Regions from separate parts of the Streptomyces sp. NPDC001663 genome, predicted to be linked through region 2. Evidence: riboswitches for the same ligand, from Rfam matches in the RefSeq annotation. Region 2 holds a riboswitch; the other holds the start of a gene.
What was found. A riboswitch is a leader RNA that binds a small molecule or an ion and turns the genes downstream of it on or off. The one in region 2 is predicted to bind ZMP and ZTP.
Positions count from the first base shown of each region.

Region 1 (14,494 bases), on a different contig from region 2:
GACTGCTGCCACAGCAACCGGTCACACCGGAGGCGATCACCGTGGAGGCGCTCGTACGCCTGGGCCGCTATCCGCACCAGCGGCTGCTCAGTCCCTGGTCGGCCGCCGACCAGCAGGCGGTGGAGGCCGCCCTGGAGCGCACCGGCACCGCGGCCCTGCGCGACCATCCCGTCGACCGGCTCTCCGGCGGTCAGCGTCAACGCGCCTGGATCGCGCTGGCGTTGGCGCAGGACACCGAGCTGCTCCTGCTCGACGAACCGACCACCTTCCTCGACCTCAGGCACCAGCTCGACGTGCTCGACCTGGTCGCCGCCCTGCACGCCGAGGCGGGCCGCACCGTGGTGATGGTGCTGCACGACCTCGGACAGGCCGCCCGCTACGCCGACCACATGGTGGTCCTCAAGGACGGCCGTCTCGCCGCCGCCGGCGCCCCGGCCGACGTACTGGACGCGGACCTGGTCAGGTCCGTGTTCGAGGTGGACTGCCGGGTGATCCCCGACCCGGAGACCGGCACCCCGCTGATCGTTCCGAAGAGCAGTGCGGTGCGGCACACCGCCGCGCCCGCCTGACCCGTAACACCCCTACCAGAAGGACCAACCCCCCATGTTCAAGCGCTCTCCCCTGCGCGGAATCGGCCGGCTGATCGCCGTGCTGCTGTCCGTCGTGCTCGGTACGGCCGTACTGGCCGCCTGCGGCAGCGAGAAGACCGACGCGGCCGACACCGCGAAGGCCTCCGGCTCCTCGTCGGCCGGCTTCCCGCGCACCCTCAAGACCGTGATGGGCGACGTCAAGATCCCGTCGAAGCCCAAGCGGGTCGTCGTGCTCGACACCGGTGAACTGGACGACGTCACCCTGCTCGGCATCGACCCGGTCGGCGCGGTCGCCCCGCACTTCAAGACCGAGGGCGGCTTCCCGAGGTATCTGAAGGGCGAGTTGAGCGGCACCGCCGACGTCGGTCCGCTGCTCGAGCCCAACCTGGAGAAGATCGCCTCGCTCAAGCCCGATCTGATCCTGTCCTCCAAGGTCCGCCACGAGAAGGTCTACGACAAGCTCAGCGCCATCGCCCCGACCGTCTTCACCGAGACCACCGGCGGTGTCTGGAAGCAGAACCTGAAGGTGCACGCCGAGGCGCTGGGCCTGGAGAAGGAGGCCGCGGCGAAGCTCAAGGAGTACGAGACACAGGCCAAGGCGCTGGGTGCGGCGATCAAGAAGAAGGACGGCGGCACCATGCCGACCGCGTCCGTGGTCCGCTTCATCGCCGGTCCGACCCGTCTGTACCAGTCCAACTCCTACAGCGGTGTCGTCCTGAACGACATCGGCTTCAAGCGGCCCAAGTCCCAGGTCTCCGACGACCCCGACGTCACGATGAAGGACGTCAGCCCGGAGGAGATCGACCAGGCCGACGCCGACCTGGTCTTCGTCACCTCGGCCGACGTCGACGACAAGACCCAGAAGAAGCAGGTCACCTCCAACCCGGTCTGGAAGTCCCTGCCGGCCGTCAAGGACGGCAAGGTCTACGAGGTCCCGGACGAGACCTGGATGTCCGGCATCGGCGTCCAGGCCGCCGAGCAGATGCTCAAGGACGTGGCGAAGGCCACCGGCGTGGAGCTCCCGAAGAAGTAACTCCCGCTCTTTCGGGGCGGGTCGCACCCGGCACGGCCTCGGCCCGCCCCCAACCCCCCACCCGCCAGCGGAAGTTGTTCCTCACCCATGCGTCTGTACCTGCTTGCCCTCAACCCGACCGACTCCGTCACCGAAGGCTTCCTGCCCGCCGCCGCCCAGATGGGCCTGGACGTAACCGTCCTCACCGACCAGCCCGACGCGCACCGCCGCACGTACCCGGACATCGAGGTCCTGGCGTGCGACGTCCGCGACCACCGGGCGGTCATCACCCGGATCTCGACGCACCACCGCCCCGACGCCGTCTTCACCAACAGCGACCACCTCCAGACCCAGGCCGCCCTTGCCGCCGACTACTTCGGGCTTCCCGGCAAGGACTGGCGGGCCGCCCTGCGCACCAAGGACAAGGCCGAGATGCGGCGCCGGCTCGCCGCGGCCGGCGTGGACACGGTCTGGTCGGCCGAGCTGACCGAGGCGGTCGCGCCGGACGAGACGCCGTACCCATGTGTGCTCAAGCCGCGCGAGGGCGTGGCCAGCGAGGACGTCGTCCTCGTCGACGGCCCGGAAGAGCTCGTGGCTCACGCCAAGGAGATCCTCGAGCGGCGCCCAGGCGCCGTCCTGGTCGTCGAGGAGTACCTCCCCGGCGAGCTGTACACCCTGGAGACCCTCGGCGACGGACAAGTCCGCCATGTCCTGGGCGGTTTCCACACCGAGCTGTCGCCGCCGCCGTACTTCATCGAGGAACGCCTCACCTACGTCCCCGCCCACCCCGAGCCGGTCGTCGCGCAGGTCCTCGCCCAACTGGACTCCCTGGGCGTCGGATTCGGCGCCTGCCACACCGAGTTCGTGGTGCACGACGGCCGGGCGCGGATCATCGAGGTCAACTACCGTGCCATCGGCGACCAGTGCGACCTGCTGCTGGCCCGGCTGCTGCGGATACCGCTCTTCGAGCTGATCCTGCGCACCCACCTGGGCGAGCCGCTCCCCGCCGACCTGGGCGCCCGCGGCGACGGCGCCGCGCGCCTGGAGTACCCGTGCGCCGACCGCGCCGGAACCCTGACGCACGCCCCTGTCGCCGCAGAACTCACCGTCGCCGACGTGCATCTGACGTACCGTCCGCTGCGCGAGGTGGGCGAACGCCACGAGCTCTACCGCACCAACCGCGACTACCTCGGCGTCCTGCGGGCCGTCGGCACCGACCAGGCGACGGTCGCCCGGATGTCGGCCGACTTCCTGGGCGCGCAGCGCTGGGAGATCCAGCCGTGACCGCACCGACCGTGACGGACGGCTGCGAGGCGGAGCTGGTCACGCGCGTGCTGAGCGCCCTGCTGCGCGAGGACGTGGTCGGCCTGCGCACCCGCAGCACACTCCTGCGCCGGCCGGACGGCGACTGGCTGCGGCTGCCCGCCGGGCAGGACGCCCTGTTGCTCCCGGTCGCCGAGGACGGCTACCAGTGCGAGTACGCGGCCCGGCTGCCCCTGCTCGTCCGCGAGTCCGACGGCTGCGAGCTGACCTCGTACGACGTGGTGCTCGGCGTGCTGCGGGCGCTCGCCGAGCCGGAGGACCGGAGCGGCTTCGACGCCTTCGCCGAGGAGTGCCGGCAGACGCTGGCCACTCTGCGGCTGCACACGGCGACGCGGGCGGAGGTCCTGGCCGGACTCGGAGACCTGGCCACCGGCCTGGGCGGCGGCCTGGTATACGACACGCTCGCCGCCCGTCTCGACCATCCCGTCTATCCGACCGCGCGCGGCCGCTCGGGACTCACCGAGGATCAACTGCGCGCCTACGCACCGGAGTTCCACCCGCGCTTCGCGCTGCGCTGGCTCGCCGTGCCCCGGGAGGCGGTCACCCTGACCGGCAACCTCCCGGAGGTCTGGCCCATGCCCGCGACGCTCGGCCTGGATGCGCTGCGGGACACCCATGTGCCGCTGCCCGTCCATCCGTTGACCGTCGAGGCCCTGTCGGCCGCCGGTCTCCCGGACGGAGCGGTCCTCGCCGACCGCACCCACCTGGACGTCGTACCCACCCTGTCGATGCGCACGGTCGCCACGGTCGCGGACCCGTCGCTGCATCTCAAACTCCCCCTGGCCACGGCGACGTTGGGCCTGCGCAACAAGCGGACCGTCAAGCCCGGCACCCTCGTCGACGGGGCGGCGGGGCAGCGGCTGCTGGAGGCGGTGATCGCCCGCGAGCCGCGCTTCCGTGACACGATCCTGCACGCCGACGAGACGACGTACGCACATGCCGGTCACGAGCTGCTGGCCGTCCTGTGCCGCCGCTACCCGGCCGGCCTCGACGACGCGGCGGTCGTGCCGCTGGCCGCCCTCCTCGCCGAGGCGCCCGACGGGCGGCAGGTCGTCGACCACCTCGCCGACCGCTTCTACGGCGGCGACCCGCTCGCCCTGCTGGACGCCCTCCTGACGCTGCTGTTCGACTGGCAGACCACGCTCTTCGGCTACGCCATCGCGCTGGAGTCGCACCAGCAGAACATCTCGGTGGTGCTGCGGCCGGGTGAGCTGCGACTGCTGTTCAAGGACAACGACGGGCCGCGCATCAACTCCGTGCGACTGGATGCCGTACTCCCGGGGCCGTGGGGCTTCGACGACGCGCGGATCTTCGGTACGGACGACGGGCCGGTGGCCGACGTGTTCGCGACGATCACGGTCCATCTGTGCGCGGGCGCCTACGCATTCGGGCTGCCGAAGCAGCGCGAGGCCGTGCTTCGTCTCATACGCACCCGGTTGACGGAGTCGGTGGACCGGCTCGGTGGCGACGCGGGAGCCGTCCTGCGCGCCCGCGTGCTGAACGCGCCGCGGTTGCCGGTGAAGGCGATGGTGACGGCCGGCACGCTGCTCTCCAAGGAACGCTCGGGTGCCGCCGACATCAACAAGCACTACACCACCGGCCCCAACTACCTGCTGTCCGGCGGTGGTTCGGTATGAGCACTCAGGCCCTGCGGATGCCGCGGTCCGGGTTCGGCCGCGGTCATGTGCACGCGGTGGCCGGCTGCTACTTCGTGGCGTCCTTCGCGGCGCTCGGACTGCCGCCGTATCTCACCGAGATCCTGCCGGAGTTGGGCGATCACCGGGCCCGCTGGGCGGGCGTGCTCTACGTCGTGCCGACCGTGTTCGGGGCACTCGGTGCCCCGCTGTGGGGGCGGCTGGCGGATCGCTACGGCCGTAAACGACTGCTGCTGCGGGCCCAGTTGGGGCTCGCCGTGGCCTTCCTGCTCGCCGGCTGGGCGGACTCGCTGGTCACCTTCACGGTGGCGCTCGTGCTCCAGGGCATCCTGGGCGGCACGTTCGCCGCGTCCAACGGATACCTGGGCGCCGCCCTGCAGGGTCCGGCCCTGTCCAAGGCGCTCACGTTGATGCAGGGCAGCGCGCGGGCAGCGCTGGTCGTGGCGCCGATCGTGGTCGGCTCGCTGTCCGGGTGGCTGTCGCCGCACCGCCAGTACGCCCTGCTCGCCGTACTGCCGCTCACGGCCGCCCTGTTGCTCGCGGCGCTGCCCGAACCGGAGCCCGTCGAGCAGCCTCAGGGCGAGCCCGAGACGGACCGGACGACACCGATGGTCCCGCTGAAGACCCTGTACGCCCTGGAGTTCGCCTTCGTGTTCTCCACCGTCATCTCCTTCCCGTACCTGATCGCACTGGTCGACGACCGGCTGCCCGGAACCTCGCCCGCGCTGTCCGGTGTCCTGTTCGCCCTGCCCCACCTGGTCTATCTGGTGTCGGCGCTGGCGGTGCACTCCGCGTTCCGGGACCGTCCGCGGGCCGGGATCGCGTTCGGCTTCGCCTGTATCGCGCTCGGGCTGGCCGGGCACGGGGTCGCCGGTTCGCTGACCACGTTGATCGCCGTACGACTGCTGCTGGGCGCCGGTCTCACGCTCGGCCTGGTGTGTCTGTCGGTGCTGGCCGCCGACTGCGCCAGGGGCCGTGCGCCGGGCGGCATGTTCGGCTCGCTGGAGTTCTTCTCCAAGGCCGGCGCGGTCGCCGCCGGCGTGGCCGCGGCGGCGGGCAGTGCTCGCTTCGGACCGGCCGCACCCGTGCTGATAGGCGGCACCGCTGCCGCCGTCACCGTCCTCGCGACCCTCCTGACCACCCTGAACCACCGCACCCGCCGGAGCCGCTGATGCCTTCCCTGACCGACTCGCTCGGCAGCACCGCCGCCCCCGCCGCCCTGCCCACCGCCGACGAGGCGACGGCCCACACCCTCCTCAACTGCCTGCTGCGCGAGGTGTCCGGACCCGAGCACCAGTCCGTCGTCACCGACGGCCGCCTGCTGCTGCGCCTGCCCCGCCGCGGGGTCCTGCTGCGCGTGGCCCTGCGCCGCACCTCACTGCTCGGCGCGCACCGCTTCACCGGCCCGGTCGCCGAACAGCGCGACGGCGAGTGGACCGAGGTGGACTGGCGGCGGCTGGCCGAGTACACGCACGACGAGCTGTCGCTGCGTACGGGGGTGAGCAACGAGGAGTTCCTGGAGCAGCTCGCCTCCAGCCACGAGGCCGTCGCGACCTCGCTGGCCGCCACGCGCGCGGTGTCGGCCCCGGACGACCGGCTCTCCGCCTACCTGGCCTCCGAGCAGTCCCTCCTGTTCGGCCACCGCTTCCACCCGACGCCCAAGGCCCGCACCGGCGATCCGCGCGCCTGGTCCGCGTACGCCCCGGAGGTCGGCGCCTCCTTCCCGCTGCGGCACCTCGCGGTCCGCGCCGGCCTGATTGCCGAGGAGTGCGCCGCCGCCTCGGCCGTCGCCCCGCTGGACGGGCTGCGCTCGGACGTCCCCGACGGCTACCGGCTGCTGCCCGCCCACCCCTGGCAGTACGAGGCGCTGCGCGAACATCCCTTGCTGCGCGCCGCTCTCGACCGCGGGGACGTTCTCGACCTCGGCCAGGGCGGGCGACCCTTCGCCGCCACCGCGTCGGTGCGGACGCTGTACGACGGGGAGACCTTCCTCAAGTTCAGCCTGAACGTGCGCATCACCAACTGCCTGCGCAAGAACAGCAGTTACGAGCTGTCCGGCGCCGTCGCCCTGACCCGCGCCCTGGCCCCGGCCCTCGCCGAGCTGGCCGAGCGCTTCCCCGGCAGCGCGGTCCTCCGCGAGCCCGCCTACCGCACGCTCGCCCTCCCCGGCCCGGACGGTGCCCCGGACCGCGAGCTGCTGGAGGGCTTCGGCGTCATCGTCCGCGAGGGCCTCCCGCACCGCCTCGCCCCGGGCACCACTCCCCTGCTCGCGGCGGCCGTCGCCGACGAGTACCCGACCGGCGCCGCCCACATCTCCCGTCTGCTGGAGGGAGCGGACGTACGGACGGCCCTCGCCTGGTGGTCGTCGTATCTGGACCTGCTGGTCCCGCCCGTCCTGTCCGCCTACTTCGAGCACGGCCTGGTCCTGGAACCCCATCTCCAGAACGTCCTGATCTGCGTCGACGGCGACGGCAGGCCCGCCCAGGTGCTCTTCCGCGACCTGGAGGGCACCAAGCTGGTCCCCGAGCACCACGCCGAGACGCTGGCGGCGCTGCCGCCCGAGGTCGCGGGCCCGATGACGTACGACGCGCAGCGCGGCTGGGACCGGGTCGTCTACTGCCTGCTGGTCAACCACGTCGCAGAGCTGCTCGCCGCCCTCGCCGACCTGTACCCGCAGGCGGAGGCCGCGCTGTGGGCCCGGGTGCGCGCCACGCTCGAAACGCACGCCGACCAGTACGGCTGCCCGCCCCGCCTGGCCGCCCTGCTCGCCGGAGTGCCGCTGCCCGCCAAGGCCAACCTGCTCACCCGCTGGGAGCGCAGGGCCGACCGGGACGCCGGTTACGTCCGGCTGCCGTCCCCGCTCGCCGAGGACATCCTGCGCGACTCGAACGGAAGCCCCCGATGACCGCCCCTACATCCGCGGCCCGCGACCACGCCCTGTCCCTGCCGTCCGCCGAACTGCCCGCGTACCTCTACGACTTGGCGGCCCTGCGCACGCACGCCGCCGCTGTACGGGACGCCCTGCCCGAGCGGGTCGAGCTGTACTACGCCGCCAAGGCCAACCCGGAGCCGGAGATCCTCGCCGCGCTCGGTTCCTACGTCGACGGGTACGAGGTCTCCTCGGGCGGTGAACTCGCCCATGTCGCCAAGGCGGTTCCGGGCCGGCCGCTCGCCTTCGGCGGTCCCGGCAAGACCCCCGCCGAGGTGACGGCGGCACTGGAACTGGGCGTCGACCGTTTCCATGTGGAGAGCGAGTACGAGCTGCGCATGCTGGCCGAGTTGGCGCGCAGCTGCGCGCCAGGGCGGCAGGTGGCGGTGCTGCCGCGCGTCAACCTGCCTGTCACAGACGGGTCGTTGGCGGGGAGTGCGCTGGCGATGGGCGGCCGTCCGACGCCGTTCGGTCTTGATCCGGTGCGGGCGGTCGAGGTCGTCCGGGCCCTCGCCGACGGCACGTATCAGAACCTCGAACTACGGGGAATTCACGCCCACTTGGCCAGCGGCCTGGAGGCGGCGGAGCAGCTGGCGGTGGCCGAGTCCGTCGTAACCTGGGCCATGGGTCTGGGCGTTCCGCTCTCCGAAGTGAACGTCGGCGGCGGCATGACCGTCGACTACACCGCCCCCGAACGCCGATTCGACTGGGCGGCATACGGCGAAGGGCTCGCCCGGCTGACCGAGGCGCACCCCAGGCTGACCCTGCGCATCGAGCCGGGGCGGGCACTGACGGCCTACTGCGGCTGGTACGCCACCGAGGTGCTGGACGTGAAGCACAGTCATGGCGAGGAGTTCGGCGTCGTCCGAGGCGGCACCCACCATCTGCGGACCCCCGCCACGAAGGGACACGACCAGCCCTGTTCCGTACTGCCGGTGGACACCTGGCCGCACCCGTGGCCGCGGTCGGCGGCCGAGGGCGAACGGGTCACGTTGGCCGGGCAGCTGTGCACCCCGAAGGACGTCCTGGCCCGGCGTGTCCCGGCTCCCGGGCTCAGGGCGGGCGACCGGGTGGTGTTCTCGCTGGCGGGCGCCTACGCGTGGAACATCTCCCACCACGATTTCCTGATGCACCCCGCGCCAGGCTTTCACTTCCTCGATGCGTCCGTCACGTGAAAGTCAATTCACAGACCGGACGTCAAAGCGGAGGGCCGCCCGGCTCTCCGGACGGCCCTCCTTGGGACGCGCGATGCGGCGTCGATCCGCTCAACGGCCCCAAGCAGCCCAGTTGGCCTGCATGTCGGCGACCCGGTGCAACTGCTTGAGATCCCTGATGCTCCTGAGCTGCTCCACCTGCTCGGGCCGCGGAGCCTGCGGCTTGGTCTCCTTGGTCTCCCTGGTCGCCTCGGGTGCCTTGCGCTCCACCGGCACGGCGGTGGCGCTGAGCGCGTCGACCGTGGTGATCGGGTTGAGCAGGTCGGTGCCCGGGACGGCCGCGTTCGCGACAGCCGCTTCGTCCGCATGCGCCAGCGGCGCGACGAGGCCGGTGAGCCCTGCGGCGAGACCAACGGCGGTGACGATACGTCGTGTTGAGATCATGAATTCAGCAACGGCACCGGGCGCCCGGCGGACACGGGGGTGCCGCTTCGCTCACCCGTCAGGCGCAGCGGTCGGCTGCGCTTGCCGAGCCTGCCGGGGCGGAGGAGTCTCGAAGGTGAGCCCCTCGCGGCCCGGGCTCCTGTCGGGTCGCGGCCCTCGAAGGAGGTCACCATGGGCACCGCGGCAACGCCCGCCTTCAGCGCCGACACTCTGCGCCGGGGCGTCGAAGCACACACGGCGGCAGATCTTCTGTCGCTCTACGCGGACGATGCGCAGATACGCATCGTGGACCGCAACACCCAACCCAGCCAGCCCAAGATCCTGCGCGGTCGCGAGGAGATCGGGGCACTTCTCGAGGACATCTACAGCCGTGACATGACGCACAAGGTCGACCAGTGCATCGTCCAGGGCGACCATGCCGCCTACAGCCAGTCGTGCCGGTACTCGGACGGGACGCGTGTCCTGGCCGAGTCGATGATCACGCTGCGCGACGGGAAGATCACAGATGAGGTCCTGATCCAGGCATGGGACGAGTAGGAAGCAGAACCGCGAGGGTCCAGGTCACAACCCGGTTGACCTGGACCTTCTCGGCGCGTGCGGCGCTGGGGCGAGTGCGTGCGGCCCGGCCTCGGCGGCCAGGACGGGTTTCCGCGGCGGAAGGGCTGGCGTCCGTCGCTCTGCTGCGGTCGGTGCTGCGGGCGGTGCGACCTCGCCCGCTTCCGCCGGCACAGCATGCCGGCCGTGGACGCAGGCGGCGCATCCTGCGTCGATGAGCCGTATCCACGGCCTCGGTTAGGCTGGTGGCGGCCGTGACTGGCGCTGAGGTGGAGCACCACCGGGGAGCGGCCACGCAGAGTCGATGCCGTGCGCCTGGGCGATCCCGTCACACCAGCCCAGGAGTGGATCATGTCTCAGGCCCGGCTCATGGACGGCACCGCACTCGCCCGGCGCATCGTCGAGGACACCGCCAAGCGCGCGGCCGACCTCACGGAAACCACGGGCACGACCCCCTGTCTGGCCACGGTGCTGGTCGGCGAGGACCCCGCCTCCGTCACGTACGTCCGCATGAAGCAGAACCGCTGCCGCAAGGCCGGCATCGAGTCCCGGCACGTGGCGCTGCCCGCCGCCACGACCACCGGAGAACTCCTAGGAAAACTGCGGGAGTTGTCGGAGGACCCCGGTGTGCACGGCATTCTGCTCCAGCACCCGATGGGCGAGCACATCGACGAGCGGGCGGCGTTCGAGGCGATCGCCCCCGAGAAGGACGTCGACGGCGTCACCTTCGCCTCCTTCGCGACGATGAGCTTCGGCCTGCCGGGCTTCGTCTCCTGCACCCCCGGCGGGATCATGCGGCTGCTCGACGAGTACGACGTCGACCCGTCCGGAAAGCGGGCCGTGGTCGTGGGCCGCAGCGCCATCCTCGGCAAGCCGGTCGGCATGCTGCTGCTCGCCCGCGACGCGACGGTGACGTACTGCCACTCCCGCACCCGGGACCTGTCGTCGGTGGTCCGGGAGGCGGACATCGTGGTCGCCGCGGTGGGGCGGCCGCGGCTGATCCGGGGCGAGGACATCAAGCCCGGCGCCGTCGTGATCGACGCCGGGTACAACCCGGGCAACGTCGGCGACGTCGACTTCGACTCCGCGTTGGAGAGGGCCTCGCTCATCACTCCGGTGCCGGGCGGGGTCGGTCCGATGACGATCGCCACGCTGCTCGAGCAGACCGTCGATGCCGCCGCCCGGCAGCTCGGGGTGTGATCAGCGCATCCAGGCGCTGTAGTCCTCGACGTCGCCGGCCTTGACGCCGTACTCCGGCTCCGCCTCGGTCAGGACGGTCTCCAGGCCGAGGACGGCGCCGGTGGACGGGTCCATGATCAGCATTCGCCGGAAGCCGGAGCCCTCGTACACATAGGCCTGGCCGCGCCGGCCGAGCCGGTCGGTCACCTGGCCGACCGGGCGCAGTCCCTCGGTGTCCGCCAGGAGCCGGGCGAGCGTCGCGGACTCGCGGGCGCCGAGGGTCCAGTGGTCGAGCAACACCTGGACACCGTCGAGGAGTTCGGGGGTGCCGAACGTCGTGCGGGTGTACGTGGCCTCCTTCAGGTAGGCCCGCAGCTGTGCCGTGTCGTGCGGCGGCGGGGACTCGGGCGGTGCGTCGCTCCAGCTCGGCGGATAGGTCTGCCGGCTGATGACGTGGCCGTCCTCGACCAGGTGGGGATCGCCGCCGTCGTCGCGCAGGACCGGCCGGCCCGGGTGCCGCGGGTCGGTCGCGACCACGAGTTCGGTGTGGCTGCCGTCGGCCTTCCAGCGCACGACCCGCTCCTCGGGGAGGGTGACCGGGGGCTTGTCATCGCTCATGCCCATGCTCCAGGACTGCACGTGCGTGCCCTTGCGCAGCTTCGACGCGGCTTCCTTGGCAGCCAACTGTGCTGCCCGGTCGGCCAGTTGATCCAGTGGTACGGGGGTTGAGTCGGCCTGGACGACCAGTGCGCGGGGTGCGGCGACCGCCGGGGCGGTGCTCGGACCGCCGAGCGTCAGCGTCAGGGCGGTCGCGGCGACGACGGCGGTGGCAGCGAGGCCCCAGACCAACCGGGTGCGGCGACGGGGGCCGGGCCGGTCGTGCAGCAGCCGGTCGAGCCGCCGCTCGGCGTTGTGGTCCAGGGGGCCCTCGCCGAAGTGGGGGCCGTCGGCCGGCACCGGGTTGGCGCGGCGCAGGAGTTCGAGTTCGTCAGCCATGGCCGTGTTCCTTCAAGGGGATCGCGTCGGCGGAGGTCGCGGTGGGACGCACGCGGTCTATCTCGGCTCTCAGCCGGCGCCGGGCGCGGTGCAGCCGCATCGACGCGGCCCGTGTGCCGCAGCCGAGGGCGACGGCGACCTCGTCGATGCCCAGTTCCTCCCATGCCGTCAGGCGCAGCACCTCCTGGTCGGCCTCGGACAGCCGGGCCAGCGCTTCGTGCACCCAGCCACCGGGGGTGTCCGTGTCGGGGCTGTCCACGATGTGCCGGCCGTGCGCGGTCTCGTCGTTGCCCAGGCGGTCGACCAGCCGCCTGCGCCGTCCGTAGCCGCGTACCGCGTTCGACAGGCAGTTGCGTGCCACGCCGTACAGCCAGGGCAGCGGGGACCCCGGAAGGTCGGCCCGGCGTCGCCAGGCGACCGTGAACACCTCCGCCACCACTTCCTCCACCTCGCCGGCCCGCCCGTCCAGTCGCCGCGCGACATAGCGGCTGACCGACCAGTAGTGCTCGCGATAGGCAGCGGCGAAGATCTCGTCGTTGCTCATGTTCCGTTCGTGTCCGGCACCATCCGGATCGTCACACCCGTTTCCGTGATTCTCGTCGCGTCACTCGAGTGTGACCGGCGTGCCCGGAGCGGACACAGGCGGGGCATGAGGCACCTCAAGTGGCTGACGACCACCGACCACAAGACGATCGGGACGCTCTACCTGGTCACGTCGTTCTCGTTCTTCTGCATCGGTGGCGTGATGGCGCTGCTCATGCGCGCCGAACTGGCCCGTCCGGGCCTGCAGATCATGTCGAACGAGCAGTTCAACCAGGCGTTCACGATGCACGGCACGATCATGCTGCTGATGTTCGCGACACCGCTGTTCGCCGGCTTCGCCAACTGGATCATGCCGCTGCAGATCGGGGCGCCGGACGTGGCGTTCCCGCGGCTGAACATGCTGGCCTACTGGCTGTATCTCTTCGGTTCCATGATTGCGGTGGGCGGCTTTCTGACCCCTCAAGGCGCGGCCGACTTCGGCTGGTTCGCCTACTCCCCGCTGTCGGACGCTGTCCGATCCCCAGGCGTGGGCGCCGACATGTGGATCATGGGTCTGGCCTTCTCCGGCTTCGGCACCATCCTCGGTGCGGTCAACTTCATCACCACCATCATCTGTATGCGCGCGCCGGGCATGACCATGTTCCGCATGCCGATCTTCACCTGGAACGTCTTGCTGACGGGCGTGTTGGTGCTGCTGGCCTTCCCGGTGCTGGCCGCGGCCCTGTTCGCGCTGGAGGCGGACCGCAAGTTCGGTGCGCATGTCTTCGACGCGGCAAATGGCGGGGCCTTGTTGTGGCAGCACCTCTTCTGGTTCTTCGGCCACCCGGAGGTGTACATCATCGCACTGCCGTTCTTCGGAATCATCAGCGAAGTGATTCCAGTCTTCTCGCGAAAGCCGATGTTCGGCTACATGGGCCTGATCGGTGCGACGATCGCCATCGCGGGCCTGTCCGTCACGGTGTGGGCCCATCACATGTACGTCACCGGCGGCGTACTGCTGCCGTTCTTCTCCTTCATGACGTTCCTCATCGCCGTGCCGACGGGCGTGAAGTTCTTCAACTGGATCGGCACGATGTGGAAGGGGTCGCTGTCGTTCGAGACCCCGATGCTGTGGGCGACGGGCTTCCTGGTCACGTTCGTCTTCGGCGGCCTGACCGGAGTGATGCTCGCATCGCCGCCGCTGGACTTCCCGACCTCCGACACCTACTTCGTCGTCGCCCACTTCCACTACGTCATCTTCGGCACCGTCGTCTTCGCGATGTTCTCCGGATTCCACTTCTGGTGGCCGAAGTTCACCGGCAAGATGCTCGACGAGCGCCTGGGAAAGATCACGTTCTGGACGCTGTTCATCGGCTTCCACGGCACCTTCCTGGTGCAGCACTGGCTGGGCGTGAACGGAATGCAGCGCCGAATTCCGGACTATCTGGCGGTGGAGGGCCTCACAACGCTCAACACGGTGTCGACGATCTTCTCGTTCCTCCTCGGAATGTCCTTGTTGCCCTTCTTCTACAACATCTGGAAGACCGCGAAATACGGCGAGAAGGTTGATGTCGACGACCCGTGGGGCTACGGCCGCTCCCTGGAGTGGGCGACCTCCTGCCCGCCCCCGCGCCACAACTTCGTCGCACTCCCCCAGATCCGCAGCGAATCCCCTGCGTTCGATCTCCACCATCCCGGATCTCCGGCGCCGGAAAGGGAGTTGACGGCCCTGTGACCGCCATGGACGAACATCCCGTGGACATGCGGGCATTCCTCAACGAGATCGAGGGGCACCTGCTCCTCGCGTCGGTCCGCGACCAGGGGCACACGGCCGCGCTGCGTTTCACCGCCTCGCTCGACTGGCTGACGGAGGGGCAACGGGCAGAGGTCGAGCGCCGGTTCGAGGCCGAGTACCTCGCGCTCGCCCGCACGTCGTGGCAGCGCACGGCCGAGCGGAGCAGGCAGCTGCGCGAGGAGTACGAGGCGGCTTACGCCCGACTGCGCCACCGGCTGCTGGCGGTCTGCCTGCTGGGCTGCACCCTGCTCCTGGCTACGGTGCTCGCGGTGCTTCCACTGCTTTAGCTGTGCCATCTCATGACATTGATTCCTCGCGGTCAGGCTTGGCGGGCGTGGGA
Region 1 is NZ_JBIAUR010000010.1:349,852-364,345, reverse strand. It holds gene ACFY1L_RS31800 (ABC transporter ATP-binding protein) at 1-569, shown strand, start outside; gene ACFY1L_RS31795 (ABC transporter substrate-binding protein) at 604-1,623, shown strand; gene ACFY1L_RS31790 (acetyl-CoA carboxylase biotin carboxylase subunit family protein) at 1,711-2,886, shown strand; gene ACFY1L_RS31785 (IucA/IucC family protein) at 2,883-4,562, shown strand; gene ACFY1L_RS31780 (MFS transporter) at 4,559-5,752, shown strand; gene ACFY1L_RS31775 (IucA/IucC family protein) at 5,752-7,485, shown strand; gene ACFY1L_RS31770 (type III PLP-dependent enzyme) at 7,482-8,684, shown strand; gene ACFY1L_RS31765 (hypothetical protein) at 8,775-9,107, opposite strand; gene ACFY1L_RS31760 (nuclear transport factor 2 family protein) at 9,279-9,644, shown strand; ZMP/ZTP riboswitch at 9,907-9,990, shown strand; gene ACFY1L_RS31755 (bifunctional 5,10-methylenetetrahydrofolate dehydrogenase/5,10-methenyltetrahydrofolate cyclohydrolase) at 10,014-10,862, shown strand; gene ACFY1L_RS31750 (CU044_5270 family protein) at 10,863-11,837, opposite strand; gene ACFY1L_RS31745 (RNA polymerase sigma factor) at 11,830-12,381, opposite strand; gene ctaD (cytochrome c oxidase subunit I) at 12,487-14,094, shown strand; gene ACFY1L_RS31735 (hypothetical protein) at 14,100-14,441, shown strand; gene ACFY1L_RS31730 (helix-turn-helix transcriptional regulator) at 14,474-14,494, opposite strand, start outside.
Region 1: linked by a shared signal. The riboswitch ahead of ACFY1L_RS31755 (bifunctional 5,10-methylenetetrahydrofolate dehydrogenase/5,10-methenyltetrahydrofolate cyclohydrolase) and the one ahead of ACFY1L_RS08545 (glycine hydroxymethyltransferase) in region 2 are both predicted to bind ZMP and ZTP.

Region 2 (14,494 bases):
ATGAAGGCGACCATGGACAGCTGCCGCCAGGGCAGGATGCTCGTGTGCGGGACGCCGCCCTCCTCCAGCGCCCACAGGCAGTAGCCGAGGACGGCGACACCGGCCGCAAGCTGCCAGACGAAGCGCAGATAGCCGGTGGTGTACTCGGTGAGCAACGCGCGCGTGGCGCCCGCCTTTCCGGCCATCTGGACGGCTTCGGAGTAGCGCTTGGCCGACACCATGAACAGCGCGCCGAAGCCGGTCGTGATCAGGAACCAGCGCGACAGCGGGATGCCGAGGGCCAGGCCGCCGATCGCCGCCCGCATCAGGAACCCGGTCGTGACGACGACGAGGTCGACGACGAGGACGTGCTTGAGGCTGACGCAGTACGCCAGTTGCATGCCGAGGTAGGCGGTCAGCAGCGCCGCCACGACCGGCGAGACCAGCCATCCCGCGACGGCCGGTGCGAGCACGCCCAGGACGGCTCCGACGCCGTACGCGACGGGTACGGGGACCTGTCCGGCGGCGACCGGGCGGTGCCGCTTGGTGGGGTGGGCGCGGTCGGCCTCGACGTCGCGGGCGTCGTTGATCAGGTAGACGGCGGCGGCGCAGGCGGTGAACAGCGCGAAGACCAGGGCGAGTTCGGTGGCCGCCCGGCCCGAGAAGAGCTGCCCGGCGGCGGCCGGGGCGGCGACGACCAGGAGGTTCTTGACCCACTGCTTGGGGCGCGCGGTCTTCAGCAGCCCGGCCAGGAGGCCGCCGGAGGTGGCCTTCCGGGGTGGTGCGGTACGCCGGCGGCGCGTGCCCTGTTCCACGAGCGCCGCGTCCTGCGTGCGCGAGCTGCCCGCGAGGGGCGCCGTCTCAGTCATGAGCGCTCCCGGCCATCCAGCGCGACCCGAGCCGCGCGGTGAGCGCCCCCAGGGCCGCGCCCGCCGCCACGTCCGAGGGGTAGTGCACGCCGACGACCAGGCGGGAGATGCACACCGCGGCGGCGAGCGGCCGGACCACGCGCGCGCCGAGCGCCCCGTAGGCGACCGCGGCGGCCGCGGCGGAGGTCGCGTGGGAGCTCGGGAAGGAGTGCCGGCCGACGGTGCGCACCAGGGGCTCGACGTGCGCCGGGCGCGGGCGGCGCACCACCCTCTTCACCCCCATGCTGGCGAGGTGTGCGCCCGCGGTGAGCGCCGTGCCGCGCAACCAGGCACGGCGCCGCGCACCGTCCACGGCGGCTCCCGCGAGGCCCGCCGCAAGCCACAGCGCACCATGCTCGCCGGCCCGGGAGAGGGCACGGGCTGCGCCGGCGACGCGCGGGTCGCCGCCGCATGCCCGGAATGCAGAAAGGATTTGGCGGTCCATGTGGTCCATGTGGACTCACTGTTCCCGCCGACCCGGCCGGAGCTCCGACCATTTTGTGCGACATCCCATTAATCACCCATTTCGGGGAGGGTGGCGATGTTCCAGAACTAATCGCCTACATAAGGGCGATACGGTCACCGACATGTCTGCCGAGACCGCTCCCGTCACCGTCACCGGATGGGGCCGCACCGCTCCCACCGCGGCCCGTCTGATCCGTCCGGGGACGTACGAGGAGGCCGCGGCCGCCGTCCGGGACTGCGGGGCCCGCGGAGGCATCCCCAGGGGTCTGGGACGGGCGTACGGGGACGCGGCGCAGAACGCCGGCGGGACGGTGCTCGACATGACGGGCCTGGACCGAATCCATGCGATCGACGTCGACGGCGGCACCGTCCTGTGCGACGCGGGCGTCTCCCTGCACCGGCTGATGGAGGTGCTGCTGCCGCTCGGCTGGTTCGTGCCGGTGACGCCCGGCACGCGCCAAGTGACGGTCGGCGGCGCGATCGGCGCGGACATCCACGGCAAGAACCACCACGTCTCGGGCTCCTTCTCCCGCCATGTGCTGTCCTTCGAACTCCTCACCGCGGACGGGGAGATCCGCACCGTGGGCCGCGGCACGCCCCTGTTCGACGCGACCTCGGGCGGCATGGGCCTGACGGGCGTGATCCTGACCGCGACGGTGCAGCTGCAGCCGGTCGAGACCTCGCTGATGTCGGTCGACACCGAACGCGCGCGGGACCTCGACGACCTGATGGACCGTCTGACCGCCACCGACCACCTCTACCGCTACTCGGTCGCGTGGATCGACCTGCTGGCGCGGGGCGCGGCGACGGGCCGCGCGGTCCTCACACGCGGGGACCACGCCCCGCTCGACGCGCTGCCCACGCGCGCGCGTAGAGCCCCGCTGGCCTTCCGCACCCCGCAGTTCCCGGCCGCGCCCGCCTTCCTACCCGAGGGCCTGCTCGGTCGCCGGAGCGTGGGCCTGTTCAACGAGCTCTGGTACCGGAAGGCGCCACGCGCGCGTACCGGCGAACTGCAGCGGATCTCCACCTTCTTCCACCCCCTGGACGGGGTGCCCCACTGGAACCGGATCTACGGCCGCGGCGGCTTCGTGCAGTACCAGTTCGTCGTCGGACCCGGCCAGGAGGAGGCGCTGCGCGGGATCGTACGGCGCATCTCCGAACACCGGTGCCCGTCCTTCCTGGCCGTCCTCAAGCGCTTCGGGGACGCCGACCCGGGCTGGCTGTCCTTCCCCGCGCCCGGCTGGACGCTCGCCCTGGACATCCCGGCGGGCCTACCCGGTCTCGGCGCGTTCCTCGACGAACTCGACGAGGAGGTCGCCGCGGCCGGCGGGCGCGTCTACCTCGCCAAGGACTCCCGGCTGCGCCCCGAACTCCTCGCCGCCATGTACCCGCGCCTCGACGACTTCCGGACACTGCGCGCGGAACTCGATCCGCGCGGTGTGTTCAGGTCCGATCTCTCCCGCCGTCTCGCCCTCTAGGCGCCCAGGGGGTGTCGTTTGGACCAGCTCGGCGTCGCGGGCCCTGGCACGCCCTCCCCCACTGCCCCAAAGGCGTGCGGGGACCCCCAGCCGCGTTGTCGTCAGTCTCCCCTCACTCTCGTCTTCGCTCGAGCGGGGGACCTCCATGACCCCGCCCGGGCTCGGCCAGGACGCACCGTTCCTCACAGCCGACCTGATCCGAACAACACCCCCTAGGAGCTGCTGTCGTGAAGGACGCCTTCGGTCTCCCCCAGTCCCTGCTCGTCCTCGGCGGTACGTCCGAGATCGCGCTCGCCACCGCACGCCGGCTGATCGCCCGCCGCACCCGCACGGTGTGGCTGGCGGGACGTCCCTCGCCCGCCCTGGAGAAGGCCGCCTCGGAACTGCGCGCGCTGGGCCCGGACGTGCACACCCTCGCCTTCGACGCGCTCGAGCCCGACGCCCACGAGGCGGTGCTCGGCAAGGTCTTCGCGGAGGGCGACGTCGACATGGTGCTGCTCGCCTTCGGCATCCTCGGCGACCAGGCGCTCGACGAGCGCGAACCGGCGGCCGCGGTGCGCGTCGCGCAGACCAACTACACGGGCGCCGTGTCGGCGGCCCTGGTGAGCGCACGCGCGCTGCAGACGCAGGGCCACGGCTCGCTCGTGGTGCTCTCCTCCGTCGCCGGCGAGCGCGCCCGGCGCGCCAACTTCATCTACGGCTCCAGCAAGGCCGGCCTGGACACCTTCACGCAGGGCCTGGGCGACGCGCTGCACGGCACGGGCGTGCACGTCATGGTCGTACGCCCCGGGTTCGTAAGGTCGAGGATGACCGCGGGCCTGCCCGAGACCCCGCTCGCGACGACCCCGGAGGCGGTGGCGACGGCCATCGAACTGGGCCTGCGGCGCCGCTCGGAGACGGTGTGGGTGCCGGGCGCGCTACGGGTGGTGATGTCGGCCCTGCGGCACCTGCCGCGCGGCCTGTTCCGGCGGCTGCCGGTCTAGCCGGCTAGCGGCTCGGGATGGTGCCCCGCTCCACATGCCCGGCCTGCGGCGGCACCGCCGAGCGGCCGAAGGTGTACTCGCGCAGCTTGCGCCAGACGCCGTCGGCGCCCTGCTCGTAGAGCGCGAAGCCGGTGCACGGCCACTCGGCCTCGAAGTCGGCGAGCCCCTCGAAGGCCCGGTCCATCGCCTCGTCGTCGATGCCGTGCGCCACCGTCACGTGCGGGTGGTAGGGGAACTGCAGTTCGCGCGCCACGGGGCCGGAGGCGTCACGGACCTGCTTCTGCAGCACGCCGCACGCCTCGCCGCCCTCGACGACCCGCACGTAGACCACGGGTGAGAGGGGGCGGAAGGTGCCGGTGCCGGACAGCCGCATGGGGAACGGCCGGCCGCCGGCCGCGACCTCGGTGAGGTGGGCCTCGACGGCCGGCAGGCTGCTGCTGTCGACCTCCGTCGGCGGCAGCAGCGTGACGTGTGTGGGGATGCCGTGAGCAGCGGCGTCGCCGAAGCCCGCGCGCAGCTGTTGGAGCAGGCTGCCGTAAGGCTCCGGGACCGCGATCGACACGCCGATCGTTACGGTCCCCACTTCGTCTCCTGTCGTCGTGACGGATTTGTTCTGAGCCGTCGGCTATCGACTGTACGGCCACGGCTGTGCTGCGGGCAGGCGCAACCGTAGTGATGTGCAGCGCTCTGCCCAGTGGTACGTCTGTGCGGTGGTGTGCGGTCAGTGCTTGGCGGGCAGGAAGCCCACCTTGTCGTAGGCCTGCGCAAGGGTCTCCGCGGCGACGGCGCGCGCCTTCTCCGCGCCCTTGGCCAGGATCGAGTCCAGCGTCTCCGAGTCGTCCAGATACTGCTGGGTGCGCTCCTTGAAGGGCGTCACGAACCCGACCATGACCTCGGCGAGGTCCGTCTTCAGCGCGCCGTACATCTTGCCCTCGTAGTCCTGCTCCAGCTCGGCGACCGACTTGCCGGTGAGGGTCGAGTAAATGGTGAGCAGGTTGCTGACGCCCGGCTTGTTCTCGGCGTCGTAGCGGATGACGGTGTCGGTGTCGGTGACCGCGCTCTTGACCTTCTTGGCGGTGGCCTTGGGGTCGTCGAGGAGGTTGATGAGGCCCTTCGGCGTGGAGGCCGACTTGCTCATCTTGATCGACGGGTCCTGCAGGTCGTAGATCTTCGCCGTCTCCTTGAGGATGTACGGCTTCGGGATCGTGAAGGTCTCGCCGAAACGGCCGTTGAAGCGCGTGGCGAGGTCGCGGGTGAGCTCGACGTGCTGGCGCTGGTCCTCGCCGACCGGGACCTCGTTGGCCTGGTAGAGCAGGATGTCGGCGACCTGGAGGATCGGGTACGTGAACAGGCCGACGCTCGCCCGGTCCGCGCCCTGCTTGGCGGACTTGTCCTTGAACTGGGTCATGCGGGAGGCCTCGCCGAAGCCGGTGAGGCAGTTCATGACCCAGGCGAGCTGGGCGTGCTCGGGGACGTGGCTCTGGACGAAGAGCGTGCAGCGGTCCGGGTCGAGACCGGCCGCGAGGAGCTGGGCGGCGGCGAGCCGGGTGTTGGCGCGCAGCTCGGCCGGGTCCTGCGGAACCGTGATCGCGTGCAGGTCGACGACCATGTAGAACGCGTCGTGGGTCTCCTGCAGGGCCACCCACTGGCGGACGGCGCCCAGGTAGTTGCCGAGGTGGAACGAGCCTGCGGTGGGCTGGATTCCGGAGAGCACGCGGGGACGATCAGAGGCCATGTTCACCATTCTCTCAGGTATCGGAGGGCGATCCGGAACCGGTCGGAAACAGGTGGGAACCGATCCGTCTTCCGCGGTGTAACAAGGGTGTGAGAACGCGGGAGGGGGGCCGCATCGTCGATGAGGCCGCGGTGATCGCACGCGTACGCGCGGGGGAGCCCGAGGCGTACGCGGAGCTGGTGCGGGCCCATACGGGCATCGCGCTCAGGGCGGCCGCGGCGCTCGGGGCGGGTGCGGACGCGGAGGACGTGGTGCAGCAGGCCTTCGTGAAGGCGTACTGCGCGCTGGGCAGGTTCCGGGACGGCGCGGCGTTCAGGCCGTGGCTGCTGTCGATCGTCGCCAATGAGACGAGGAACACAGTGCGCACGGCGGCGCGACAGCGCACGCTCGCCGGCCGGGAGGCGGCGTTCGTGGAGGCGGAGCCGCTGATACCGGAATCGGCGGACCCGGCGGTGGCGACGCTGGAGACGGAGCGCCGCGCGGCGCTCCTGTCCGCCCTGGAGAAGCTGAGCGAGGAGCACCGCCTGGTCGTCACCTACCGCTACCTCCTGGAGATGGACGAGTCCGAGACGGCCCAGGCCCTGGGCTGGCCCCGCGGGACGGTCAAGTCCCGCCTCAATCGCGCCCTGCGCAAGCTGGGCCGACTCCTGCCGGATTTCGAGCCTCGGGAAGGGGGTGATGAGCATGGGTGAAGGACGCGATGCGTACGAGGGTGAGGGCGGCCGCGCTCCGGGGGGCGCCGGTGGCCGGGGCCCACGGGGGCGTGGCGACGACCGGGGTCCCGGTTGGGGGCCGGGGCTGCGGGGTCGTGATCGCGGGCGGGGACGCGACGGCGGTCCTTCGCGGCTGCCGGACGAGCTGCGGGCGCTCGGCCGGTCGCTGGATGCGCCCGGGACCGAGGGTGCCGAGGATGCCGGCGGCTCCATCGGTTCCGAGACGATGGTCGAGCGAGTGCTGGGGCAGATATTGGCCGAGCATCTACCGGCCCCGGTGGCCGAGCCGCCCGGCGCCCGTGAGCGGCTGCGGGCGGTCCGGCGCTGGACGCGGATGCGGTGGCGTTCGCTGACCGCGGCGCTGTGCGGCGTGCTGACGGTGCTCGTGCTCACGCCCCCGGTGCGGGCCGCGGTCTTCGACTGGTTCGACTTCGGCGGGGTCGAGGTGCGCTACGACCCGTCGGCGCTGCCCTCACCGGGCGCCGAGGTACCCGGCTGCGGCAGGTCGGTGTCGCTCGGGCAGGCCGAGCGCCGGGCCGGATTCAAGCCGCTGGTGCCGGAGGCGCTCGGCGTCCCGGACACGGTGGCGGTGACGGGCGAGCCGCACCGGCGCTTCCTGGTGACCCTGTGCTGGCGCGAGGGTGGGCGCACGGTCAGGCTGGACGAGTTCCCGGAGCGGCTGGACCCAGCCTTCGCCAAGATGGTGCGCGAGCCGCCGGAGTGGATAGCGCTGGGCGGGGAGCCCTCGGCCGACGGCCTGCAGGACTACGCCCTGTGGTTCCCGCGCCCGCATCTGCTGAGCTTCTGGCTGGTGGACGCGGACGGGAACCGCTTCACCCGCAAGGAGCGGACCGCCGGTCCGACGCTGCTGTGGAGCCACTGGACCGGCGAGGGGGATGTGACGCTCCGGCTGGAGGGGGTGGCGTCCAAGGCTCGGGCCGTGGAGATCGCCGCGTCCCTGGAGAAGTCCTCGCAATGAAGTCCCCAGGCAACTCCTCGAAATAGCGGGGTCGGGGTGGGAACCCCGGCGGGTCGGGCGGTGTACCAGAAGTGACACGCGGCTCGGGGACGGGCCGCAGGGGACCGACCACTTGGGGGACGTCATGCATGGGTGGAGGGGCAGGACTCGTGAACTGACCGCATTGATGGGGGTGTTGGCGGCGACGCTCGCCCTGATGGTGTGGGGCGCGTCGTCGGCTTCGGCCGGTGGTCCGACGAGCGTGCTGGTGACATCGCCGTCGAGCGGGGAGGCCTCCGCGCTGTACTACTCGGACGGGGAGTACGCACAGCTGGAGCGCTTGCTCGGCCCATCCGGCACCGGCACCCGGGAGAAGCCTCCGGGGCCCGACCTGGCCGGCGCACGCCAGATCAACGTCACCTGGCTGGCGCACGACATATCGCCCTGGCGGATGGACCGCGTCTTCCCCGTCGACTCGAGGACGGGCGCCGTCTGGATCCATACGGCGGCCAATGTGCCGGACAACCTCGACGGCTACTGGCACCGCGCCGGAAACCCCGCCCAGCTGCGTGCCCTGCTCAAGAAGCTGGGCGTGATGGGCAAGGCCTCGGGCGGCGGTTACGTCGGCATCTTCCCGGCGCCCTGGCAGTCGGAAGGGACGGATGCCGCGGCCACTCCTGACGCGGAGAAGGCCACGGTGAGCAGCTCCGCGGCCGGGGCGGATGACGGCACCGACTGGTGGTGGGCGCTGCCGGGTGCGGGGGCCGGGGCCGTGCTGGCGCTGGTTCTGCGGCCGTTCGCCTCGCGGGGACCGTTGGTCCGGTGGCATCGGGGGCGGGAGCCCGGTGCCAGGCAGGAACTGCGTGACGTGTGAGGACCGGACGCTCGGGAGGGGGGACGGATGACACGGCGGAAGAGACGGATGGGGATACGGCCGGTACGACTTGCCGGTCTCGCGCAGGCGGCGGTGGCTTTGGTCGTGTGCGGCGCGCCGGTGGCCGGGGCGGTCGACGGGACGGACCGTTCTGACGGGGCCGTCGCGGCGGTGCGGGCGCAGGGCCGGGACATCCCCGACCTTGCGATGGTCGTCACGGGCGGCTCGGCGCGGACGACGGCGCTGCGTTCCGGGGAGCCGGAGTTCGCGCGGCTGTGGCAGCTGCTGCAGCCGACGTACACCGGGACGCAGCGGGTGCCGCAGGCGTGGGCGGAGGGCCGGTATCCGCCGGTGCGGATCACCGTGGTCTGGGGGCTGACCGGGGTGGGCGGCTGGCCGCAGACGAACCGGGCGCCGGGCGGTGACGTGGCGGTCGAGCGGGAGGACCAGCTGTTCGAGGCCGAGGACGGTTCGCCCTGGGTACGCACCGATCCCGCGCCGGACGTGGAGGACGACGACATCCGCTGGCACCGAGCGCCACGCTCGGCCTACGAACGGCTGGCCTTGTCGGGACTGCTCGACATGTCCGAACAGCAGACCGTCGGCGACGGGAGCTCCCGTTCGAGGACCGGCCCGGACGACGGCAGTCTCTGGTGGGCGGTGCCCGGGTTGGCCCTGGGCGTCGCGGTCGGCGCCGGCGGCACGCTGCTGATACGCCGCGCGGCGGCCCGGCAGGGAGCCGGACCGCCGCGGGAGGAGCCACGACAGGAACTCATCGATCTTTGACGGTCGATCTTTGAGCGTCGATCTCCGGGAGCCGGTCTCTGAGAGTCGCGGGTCTTTGACAACTCGAGAGAGGGCGATGCGAACGAGGGCGTTGGTCAGCCCAGGTCGATCTCCGGGTACAGCGGGAAGCCGGCCACGAGGTCGGTGGCTCGGCGGGAGATCTCGTCCGCGATCTTCGGGTCGAGAATGTGCTGGGCCTTGGAGGGGGCGCCCGACTTGGTGGTGCCCGGCTCGGCGGTGGTGAGGACGCGGTCGATCAGGCCCGCCACCTCGTCCATCTCCGCCGTGCCCAGGCCACGCGTGGTCAGGGCAGGGGTGCCGATGCGGATGCCGGAGGTGTACCAGGCGCCGTTCGGGTCGGCCGGGATGGCGTTGCGGTTGGTGACGATGCCGGACTCGAGCAGCGCGGCCTCGGCCTGGCGGCCGGTGAGGCCGTAGGAGGAGGCGACGTCGATCAGGTTGAGGTGGTTGTCCGTGCCGCCGGTCACCAGGGTCGCGCCCCTGCGCATCAGGCCTTCCGCCAGCGCCCGGGAGTTGTCGACGATGCGCTGGGCGTAGTCCTGGAAGGAGGGCCGGCGAGCCTCGGCGAGGGCGACGGCCTTGGCGGCCATGACGTGCGGGAGCGGGCCGCCGAGGACCATCGGGCAGCCGCGGTCGACCTGGTCCTTGAGGGAGTCGTCGCACAGGACCATGCCGCCGCGCGGGCCGCGCAGCGACTTGTGGGTGGTGGTGGTGACGATCTGGGCGTGCGGGACCGGGTCGAAGTCGCCGGTCAGCACCTTGCCCGCCACCAGGCCGGCGAAGTGCGCCATGTCCACCATCAGGGTCGCCCCGACCTCGTCGGCGATCTCGCGCATGATGCGGAAGTTCACGAGGCGGGGGTAGGCGGAGTAGCCGGCGACGATGATCAGCGGCTTGAACTCGCGAGCGGAGACACGCAGGGCCTCGTAGTCGATGAGGCCGGTCGCCGGGTCGGTGCCGTAGGAACGCTGGTCGAACATCTTGCCGGAGATGTTCGGGCGGAAGCCGTGGGTGAGGTGGCCGCCGGCGTCCAGGGACATGCCGAGCATGCGCTGGTTGCCGAAGGCCTGGCGGAGCTCGGCCCAGTCGGCGTCGGTGAGGTCGTTGACCTGGCGGGCGCCGGCCTTCTCCAGGAAGGGAGCCTCGACGCGGTCGGCGAGCACGGACCAGAAGGCGACGAGGTTGGCGTCGATGCCGGAGTGCGGCTGGACGTAGGCGTGGCGGGCGCCGAAGAGCTCCTTGGCGTGCTCGGCGGCGAGGGACTCGACCGTGTCGACGTTGCGACAGCCGGCGTAGAAGCGGCGGCCGATGGTGCCCTCGGCGTACTTGTCGCTGAACCAGTTGCCCATCGCAAGGAGGGTGGCCGGGGAGGCGTAGTTCTCGGAGGCGATCAGCTTGAGCATCTCGCGCTGGTCGGCGACCTCCTGGCCGATGGCGTCGGCGACCCGCGGCTCGACGGCGCGGATCACATCGAGGGCGGCGCGGAAGGCGGTGGACTCGGTGGACAGGGGCTGCTGCTCTGACATGTCGTCGGCCTCCGGACGGCGTGGCTTGAAGCGTTCACGGTTCACGGTTGGCCCAGGCGCACGGCACTCGCTCACACACAGGCCGCTCCCCGATGGTCGGTCCCATCCCAGCGCGCCAGTCACGGCCCGCGGATCAGCCTACCGGGCGCGTCGAAGCGCGGAGGTCCCGCGTCCACCATGCGAGCGACGATAGGAAAGGGGGCACCCCAGCACTCGGCACCCTCTGGAGAGCCCGTGACCGCTACGGAGACACTCATCGCCGCCGCCGACGCGCACAGTGCGCACAACTACCACCCGCTGCCCGTGGTCGTCGCCTCCGCGGACGGGGCGTGGATGACGGATGTGGAGGGGAGGCGCTATCTGGATCTGCTGGCCGGTTACTCGGCGCTCAATTTCGGCCATCGCAACAGACGGCTCGTCCATGCGGCCAAGGCGCAGCTGGAGCGGGTGACGCTGACCTCGCGGGCGTTTCATCACGACCGGTTCGCGGCGTTCTGCGCCGAGCTCGCCGAGCTGTGCGGGATGGAGATGGTGCTGCCGATGAACACGGGCGCGGAGGCGGTGGAGACCGCCGTGAAGACGGCCCGGAAGTGGGGGTACCGGGTCAAGCGGGTGCCGGCGGAGATGGCGAAGATCGTGGTCGCGGGCAACAACTTCCACGGCCGTACAACGACGATCATCAGCTTCTCCACCGACCCGGAGGCGCGGGCGGACTTCGGGCCGTACACGCCGGGCTTCGAGATCGTGCCGTACGGGGACCTGACGGCGATGCGGGCCGCGATGACGGAGAACACCGTGGCGGTACTGCTCGAGCCGATCCAGGGCGAGGCGGGGGTGCTGGTGCCGCCGACCGGTTATCTGCCGGCGGTGCGGGAGCTGACGCGGGAGCGGAACGTGCTGTTCGTCGCCGATGAGATCCAGTCGGGGCTGGGGCGGACGGGACGGACGTTCGCCTGCGAGCACGAGGGTGTCGTACCGGATGTGTATGTGCTCGGGAAGGCGCTGGGCGGCGGGATCGTGCCGGTGTCGGCGGTGGTGTCGTCGGCCGCGGTCCTTGGGGTGTTCCGGCCCGGGGACCACGGGTCGACCTTCGGTGGGAATCCGCTGGCCTGTGCGGTGGCGCTGGAGGTGATCGCGATGCTGCGGACGGGCGAGTTCCAGGCGCGGTCGGCGGAGTTGGGCGCGCATCTGCACCGGGAGCTGCGGGAGTTGACCGACACGGGGCGGGTGACGGCGGTGCGTGGGCGTGGGCTGTGGGCGGGCGTCGACATCAGTCCCGCGTACGGGACGGGGCGGGAGGTGTCGGAGAAGCTGATGGACCGGGGGGTGCTGGTGAAGGACACGCAAGGGGCGACGGTGCGGATCGCGCCGCCGTTGGTGATCGGGAAGGAGGACTTGGACTGGGGACTCGGTCAACTGCGGTCGGTGCTTGGGGTTTAGGAGCCCGGAAGGGGTCATGTGCGGGGTCATCGGGCCCGGGTTGGAGGGCGGATGGCCCTAGGCCCGCGGTGGGCGGGCCGGGAGACTGACGGCTGTATGTCCGTACAGGGCGCGCGGCGAGGGGCATGGCCGTCATGGGCGAAGCCGGTTCGGGTGGGGTGTCGGGCGGCCGGGGGCTGCTCTTCGAGGGCCGTGACGTCGAGGAGCTGCACGCGCTCGTGAGCGCGCGGTTCGCGCCGCACCGGCTGACGGTGCTGGACGACCGTCCGGTCGACGGACGCTTCCGGTGTGTGCACGAGGGGGCCGTGGCGCTGTACGAGCTGGGGTACGGGGCGGAGGTCGACGTCACGCCCGGGGAGTTGCCGGAGTTCTACAACGTGCACGTTCCGCTCGCCGGGGACGGGGCCGTGACCGCGGACGGAGTGACGCTGTCCTCCGCGCTGAGCATCGTCAACCCCGGGCAGCGACTGTCGATGCGGTGGAGCGGCGAGACCCTGAACCGGGTGCTGATCATCCCCCGGCCCACCCTCGACCGGGCGCTCTCCGTCCGGCTCGGGGAGCTGCCGTCGGCGCCGCTGTTCTTCGCGCCGGTGCTGGACCGGCGGGCGGGACCGGTGCGGGCCTGGCTGCGGGTGGTGCGGGCGTTCGCGGAGTTCGCCGACTCGGAGCTGGCGGTGCGTTCGCCGCTGGGGATGGGGCACTTCGAGCAGCTCGTGGTCAACGGTCTGCTGGACGCCCAGCCGCACAGGCTGAGCGACGCGGTGGCGGGCCGGGGACCGGCGGTGCTGCCCGGCGCGGTGCGCCGTGCCGTGGAGTTCTGTGCCGAGCACGCCCACGAGCCGATATCCGTGGCCGACATGGCGCTGGCGGCGCGGGTGAGTGTGCGAAGTCTGCGGGAGGGGTTTCGCACGCATCTGGCGACGACCCCACTTGCGTATCTGCGCCGGGTCCGGCTGGATCTCGCCCGGCGCGACCTGCTCGCCATCGCCGAGGGGCATGCGCTCGGGACGGTCACCGATGTGGCGCTGCGCTGGGGGTTCGTGCATCTCGGGCGGTTCACCGGGCACTACCGGCAGTCGTACGGGGAGACACCGTCGCAGACCCTGCGGGGCGGCCGGCGGCGGATGGGGTCTGCGGCCGCCGGTGGGCCGGAGACTATCCACAAAGGGGCCCCGTTTCCGCCGTAATCGGATAGCCGCGCGGCGGGTTTCGGAGCGATGCTGAAAGCCTGCCGCCCGGGTCGTGAAAAACAGGGTTCGGGGGAGCCGAGCCGGGCGGCAGCAACGCTGCCCCTCAGCGGATTGCGCGAGCCGCGCCCTCAGCGGATCACATGCGGGATGAAGCGCGCGTATTCGTCCGTGACCAGGCCGGACGACTCACGGATGCCGAGGCCGGCCGACTCGTCCTCGACGACCCAGGCGCCCAGTACGACATGGTTTCCGTCGAAGGTGGGCAGAGGGGCCAACTCCTGGTAGGAGCAGGCCTCTTCACGCAGGTTCGCCTCGGTGCCGGGCTTGTGGATCGTCACGCCGGCGCCCTCGCGGCCGAGCAACGGCTTGGCGACGTAACCCGTCGTCCCGGCGAGCTCGCGCGGGCCGTCGAGGTAGGCGGGGAGGAGGTTCGGGTGGCCGGGGTACAGCTCCCAGAGGACGGCCAGCAGCGCCTTGTTGCTCAGGAGCATCTTCCAGGCCGGTTCGATCCACAGGGTCGTGCCCGTGCCGCCGCCGTTGTCGAGGGTGTCGAGGACGTGGTCCGCGAAGGCGTCGGTGGTCAGCCACTCCCAGGGGTAGAGCTTGAAGCAGCTGCGGATGAAGCGGAGTTGGTTGTCGACGAAGCGGCCGGAGAGATGGTCCCAGCCGATCTCCTCCATGGAGATCCAGTCGGTGTCCAGGCCGGCCTGTTCGGCGGTCTCCTTCAGGTAGGCCACCGTCATCAGGTCCTCGCCGAGTTCGTCGTCCGAGGAGTGCGCGAAGTAGAGCGGGCTGCCCGGTGGGAGGAGGGGCGCCTGCTTCTTCCAGGCGGCGATCAGGCGTTCGTGGAGGGAGTTCCACTGGTCGGCGCCGGGAAAGCGCTCCTCCATCCAGAACCACTGGGGGGAGGCGGCCTCCACCAGTGAGGTGGGGGTGTCGGCGTTGTACTCCAGGAGCTTCGCCGGGCCCGTGCCGTCGTGGCGGAGGTCGAAACGGCCGTAGAGGGAAGGGAGTTCGCAGCGGCGGTGCCAGGCCTCGGCCACGGCCCGGGCGGTGCGCGGGTCGGTGATGCCGAGGTCGGCGAAGCGGCCGGTGGTGACGATGTGGTCGGCTGCCGCCAGGCACATGCGGTGGAGTTCCTCGACGGTCTCCTCCAGGGCCTCGACCTCGGCGAGGGTGAAGGAGTAGTAGGCGCTCTCGTCCCAGTAGGGGCGCAGGGAGCCGTCGGGGTGGCGGGTGAGGGGGTAGATGAGGCCCTGTTCCTCGACGGTCTGCTGCCAGCCGGGGCGGGGGGTGATGGTGTGGCGTTCCATGGGGGGTGCGGGTCCTGGTCCGGGGTTCTGGTTCAGCCGCCGGAGCTGCCCTTGCCGCTGCCGAAGCCGCCGCGGGAGACGCCGTGGCCGCCGCCGGAACCGCTGGAGGCCTTGCGGGGCTTGGT
Region 2 is NZ_JBIAUR010000002.1:486,249-500,742, reverse strand. It holds gene ACFY1L_RS08595 (decaprenyl-phosphate phosphoribosyltransferase) at 1-848, opposite strand, end outside; gene ACFY1L_RS08590 (phosphatase PAP2 family protein) at 841-1,341, opposite strand; gene ACFY1L_RS08585 (FAD-binding protein) at 1,475-2,830, shown strand; gene ACFY1L_RS08580 (decaprenylphospho-beta-D-erythro-pentofuranosid-2-ulose 2-reductase) at 3,058-3,813, shown strand; gene ACFY1L_RS08575 (2'-5' RNA ligase family protein) at 3,818-4,396, opposite strand; gene trpS (tryptophan--tRNA ligase) at 4,535-5,548, opposite strand; gene ACFY1L_RS08565 (RNA polymerase sigma factor) at 5,638-6,240, shown strand; gene ACFY1L_RS08560 (hypothetical protein) at 6,227-7,240, shown strand; gene ACFY1L_RS08555 (hypothetical protein) at 7,407-8,093, shown strand; gene ACFY1L_RS08550 (hypothetical protein) at 8,142-8,879, shown strand; gene ACFY1L_RS08545 (glycine hydroxymethyltransferase) at 8,975-10,426, opposite strand; ZMP/ZTP riboswitch at 10,470-10,559, opposite strand; gene rocD (ornithine--oxo-acid transaminase) at 10,661-11,866, shown strand; gene ACFY1L_RS08535 (AraC family transcriptional regulator) at 12,001-13,053, shown strand; gene ACFY1L_RS08530 (glutathionylspermidine synthase family protein) at 13,185-14,369, opposite strand; gene ACFY1L_RS08525 (hypothetical protein) at 14,402-14,494, opposite strand, start outside.